DNA from 2 places in the Parageobacillus caldoxylosilyticus genome. Region 2 is predicted to be linked to the other one. Evidence: riboswitches for the same ligand, from Rfam matches in the RefSeq annotation. Region 2 holds a riboswitch; the other holds the start of a gene.
What was found. A riboswitch is a leader RNA that binds a small molecule or an ion and turns the genes downstream of it on or off. The one in region 2 is predicted to bind S-adenosylmethionine.

Region 1 (2,205 bases), 540 kb from region 2:
TCGCGGCAGGTGATATGAATAAGCGGACGGATGCCGAGCTGTTGTTTGACGATGGAGCCGAGCGCCATGTTGCTGATTCGTGGGGTAGCCAGCGAGTTGTCAGCCAGTGTCAGGGCATCAATGTTTGCCTCTTTCAGCGCTTTGGCGCCTTCTAAAAATTTGGCGATCCCTAATTTTTTTGGCGGATCGAGCTCGACGATCACCGAACGGCGCTCGCGGACGATGTCTTGCAGCGGCGGCGCCGCGTTTGGCTCGTTTGATGATATGGAAACGGAAATATGGCGCTGTTTGACTGTTTTCGTTTGCACCGGCGTCCGATCGGTTAAGGCGTTTGCCATCGCTTCGATATGTTTCGGCGTCGTGCCGCAGCACCCGCCAATCAGGCGCACGCCTTGCTCACGGAAGGCAAGCGCTGTTTCTTTAAAATAATCCGTGTTTGTTTCATAGACAAGCCGTCCGTCGCGATAATCCGGCAGGCTTGCGTTCGGATACGCGGAAAGAAACGCTCTGTTTGGCAGCGGCACTTCCTCCAGCGAGCGGATCATATGGTACGGGCCGAGACGGCAGTTTAGACCGACGACATCGGCTCCCAACTGTTCCAGGCGCGCCAATGCTTCGGCAAGCGGAGTGCCATCTTGCAAGACGCCGACTTCATGGAGGGAGACGTGCGCGATAATCGGCTTATCCGTTTCTTTGCGCGCGATCGCAAGCACTGTCTCTAATTCTTCTAAATCGTAATACGTTTCGAGCAACAAGCCGTCGACATCCTCATTTAACAGCACAAACAATTGCTCGCGAAACGTCCGCTTTACCTCTTCGATGGAAACGGCGCTTTTATTGATACTGCGCAACCCGCCGATCGTTCCAAGCACGTAGGCTTTATTTCCCGCCGCCGCCTGTTTGGCGAGCCTTACCGCCGCGCGGTTAATCGCCGGCACCTCGTCTTCGAGTCCATAGCGGGCGAGTTTGACGTAGTTGGCGCCATATGTATTCGTTTGAATGACCTCGGCGCCTGCGGCGATATATGCTTCATGAATATGAATGATCTCTTCCGGCTTCGATAAATTTAGTTCTTCAAAACATCGGTCGACGCCGTGCGAGTATAATAGCGTTCCCATCGCGCCATCGGCGATGAGGATGCGTTCTTTTAAGTCTTGCAAAAGTCCCACGCTCATTCCCCCGTTCTATGAAAATGGTAAAAGAAAAAAGCCTTCTATAAGAAGAAGACTTTTTATGTATCGTCTCTTCTTATCTTCCAGGCGCTTTCGCCTGTCTGGATTTAGCACCTTGGCTTCCGCCAGGTTGCTGAGGGTTCACTGGGCCAGTCCCTCCCCCTCTCTTGATAAGAAATTCGCTATGAAGTTGTAGCCAAACGTTTCAACGATATAGTTTTGATATTAATATATAATGTAAAGCATTTTCTGAAAATATTCAATATAATGAAATCGTTTTCAAGAAAATATCCCATCCTTACATGGAAAAAGCATTAGTGCTTGATATTTAATGAAAACAGTGTCATTCACTATAGTGAACGTGAATGATTGGAATTTATAAATGTGGAAATAGTGGGGAAGAGCATAAAAAAATGTTACGGGCACTTAGTGCCGTAACATCTTTTTTATCGATAGTTGACAAATTGCACATCAATTGGCAGATCAGCTTCGCGAATTGCGGCGATGACCTTTTGCAAATCGTCTTTGCTTTTGCCGCTGACGCGGATTTGATCATCCTGTACTTGGCTTTTCACTTTTAGGCCGGTGTTTTTAATGATCGTGTTGATTTTTTTCGCGTTTTCCTTGTCGATGCCTTGTACGAGTTTGGCGCGCTGGCGCACCGTACCGCCTGATGCCGGCTCAATTTTGCCGTATTGAATGTTTTTCGTCGGCACGCCTCGTCTAATGAGCTTGCCGATCAGCACGTCTTTAAGCTGTTCCAATTTAAATTCATCGTCGGAAATGAGAACGAGTTCGTCTTTTTCTAAGGAAATGTCGCTTTTGCTGCCTTTAAAGTCATAGCGGTTTTTAATTTCTTTCAGTGCGATGTTGATCGCATTGGTGACTTCGGATAAGTCGATTTTGGATACAATATCAAAGGAACTTTCTTTCGACATACACAACCTCCAGCACTTTCGTTATTTAATTTTCATTATAGTAAAATGTGGCAAGGGACACAACAAGAAAAGGAGTGGGGGACCAAACACGGATA
Region 2 (2,205 bases):
TTGGCGCAAATTAGCGTCGGAATGAACATGGGCAACCGCATTACGTTAGAAGATATTAAGCTTGGCGGGAAATTTAGCTGGGTATATTTCTTGCTTGCTCTGGTATTAATTGCTCTATCGTTCGGATGCGGCTATGTATTTGCGAAATTAACGGATCTTCCGCTGTCGACTGCGCTGTTGAGCCTCGCCCCAGGCGGACTGGTGGAAATGGCATTAACGGCGCAAACGGTCGGAGGAGATCCGGCAATTGTCAGCTCCTTACAATTTGTGCGTTTTCTTCTTGTCATTATCGTCGTACCGAACGTGTTGAAATGGGTATTTCGAAAATTCCCGTATATCGCCGAAACGTCATGAAAAAACCGCTCTGTTCAAAGCTATAACAGAGCGGTTCATTTTTACTTGGCTGGTTCGTAAAATTCGATCCATTCTCCATCTGGTCCAAGGAAAAACAAATATTTTGCCCCGTTTGGCAGCGTCGTAATTTCTTCCCATACAAGCGAAACTCCGAGGGACTGCAGCCGTTCTTTTTCTTGTTCAATTCCTTCAACGGTAAAGGCGACGTGATGCACTTTTCCTTCCGTCGGCAAATTCGGATTATACCCCTCGATCAATTCGACAATGACCGAGCCATCCAATCCTAAAAACGACAGCTTCATCGAACCGTTTGTATGGGTCATTTCACTTAGCAATTCCAAACCGACTACCTCTTGATAAAACTTTTTCGATGCTTCGATGTCTTTTACTTGAATGCCGACATGTTCAAATTTTTTTACTGCCATTTTTGTTCTCTCCCTTTCTATCACCTTTTTAAACTTGCGAAAATACGGCCCGCAAATATGGGGTCATATGTACCAATGAAATTCCTTTTGCCGCCAGTTGGCCAAAAATATAGCGGTCAAGCGCATAAGGACCAGCGGCTTTCCATTCTTCCACTTCTGCAAACGTCAGAAGAAGCGAAAACATCTTCCCTTGCGTGTATCCGTATAGATGGAAAACATTTTGGCTGCAATCAAAATGAATCGCTGCCTGTCTGTCAAACTGCAAAAGCTGTTTTTGGACACAACGGGCGACATGGGAAGCAAACGACGTTGCCGTTAAGTGAGCCGCCATATAGCTGCGAAGCGAATCTTCTTCCCTCACTCGGCATTCCCTACCTCCTTCTTTGTTTTGTACATAAAAACCCCTTTCGCTATGAATGATGCGAAAGGGGTCAGCCGCTCTTATCATCCAAAGCGAAACCGCTTTGCGGGTAGGAGCACCTTGCAAAACGCAGGTTGCTGTGGAGTCATCGAGCCCGGTCTCTCGTCCACTCTTGATAAGACTGTATGTAATTTTCCTCTATCTTACCACGGTATCTTAATGATGACAATCATTTTTTGTTTTTTTACAAGGGAAAGAAGGAGAGCAAAGGAATCTCCTTCTTTCCGATTTATTATTGCGCTACTTCCGGCTGCTCCGAAGTAACAGCGACGTCTTTCCATGTCAATTTCGAACTAGGGTCAACCGTAAAGTTTTTCACGCGATTGTTTACCGCATAAATAATCGAGCGGTATAGCGTCGGGATGACAGGTACTTCTTCATTCATTAACGCTTGCCATTCGTTGTAAATTTTCTTGCGGTATTCTTTATCAAACGCTTGCTCGGAATGGCCTTTTTCTAATAATTCATCATTTTTCTCGTTTACCCAACGAGAGTAGTTGAACATGACGTTGCGGCCATATAATCCATACGGGTCCACATCGGTTCCTGTGTACCATGCTGCGGCGAACACATCGACTTTCGGGTTATCTTTTTCAACCATGTCATAGAACGAGTTGAATTCCGCCAAGCGGCCATCAACCAGTTGCACATTCAAACCGACGTCTTTCCAGCATTGCATGTAAAATTTCGCCAGCGGTTCGGCAATATCCCCGCCGCTCATTGACAGGAAGTTAATCGTAAACTTCTTGCCGTTTGGATCTTCACGGAAGCCGTCGCCGTCGACATCTTTATATCCGGCTTCATCCAGCAATTTTTTCGCCTTTTCTGGATCATACGTGTACCCTTTTGCGTTTTTGTCATGATATCCAGGGAAAGATGGCGGAATTAACGTTGTCGCCGGGAAGCGCAAGCCGTGATATAGTCTGTCTGCCACTTCCTTGTTATTAATCGCATACGCCATCGCCTGACGAAGCTTTTTGTTTTGGAACTTCGGATTATCCATCA

Region 1: linked by a shared signal. The riboswitch ahead of BV455_RS05135 (bifunctional homocysteine S-methyltransferase/methylenetetrahydrofolate reductase) and the one ahead of BV455_RS02310 (hypothetical protein) in region 2 are both predicted to bind S-adenosylmethionine.

What each region holds. Positions count from the first base shown of each region.
Region 1 covers NZ_CP040553.1:1,000,167-1,002,371, reverse strand. The annotation lists gene BV455_RS05135 (bifunctional homocysteine S-methyltransferase/methylenetetrahydrofolate reductase) at 1-1,169, opposite strand, end outside; SAM riboswitch class I at 1,246-1,349, opposite strand; gene BV455_RS05130 (YajQ family cyclic di-GMP-binding protein) at 1,619-2,110, opposite strand.
Region 2 covers NZ_CP040553.1:456,060-458,264, forward strand. The annotation lists gene BV455_RS02300 (AbrB family transcriptional regulator) at 1-354, shown strand, start outside; gene BV455_RS02305 (VOC family protein) at 396-779, opposite strand; gene BV455_RS02310 (hypothetical protein) at 808-1,140, opposite strand; SAM riboswitch class I at 1,218-1,322, opposite strand; gene opp4A (oligopeptide ABC transporter substrate-binding protein) at 1,433-2,205, opposite strand, start outside.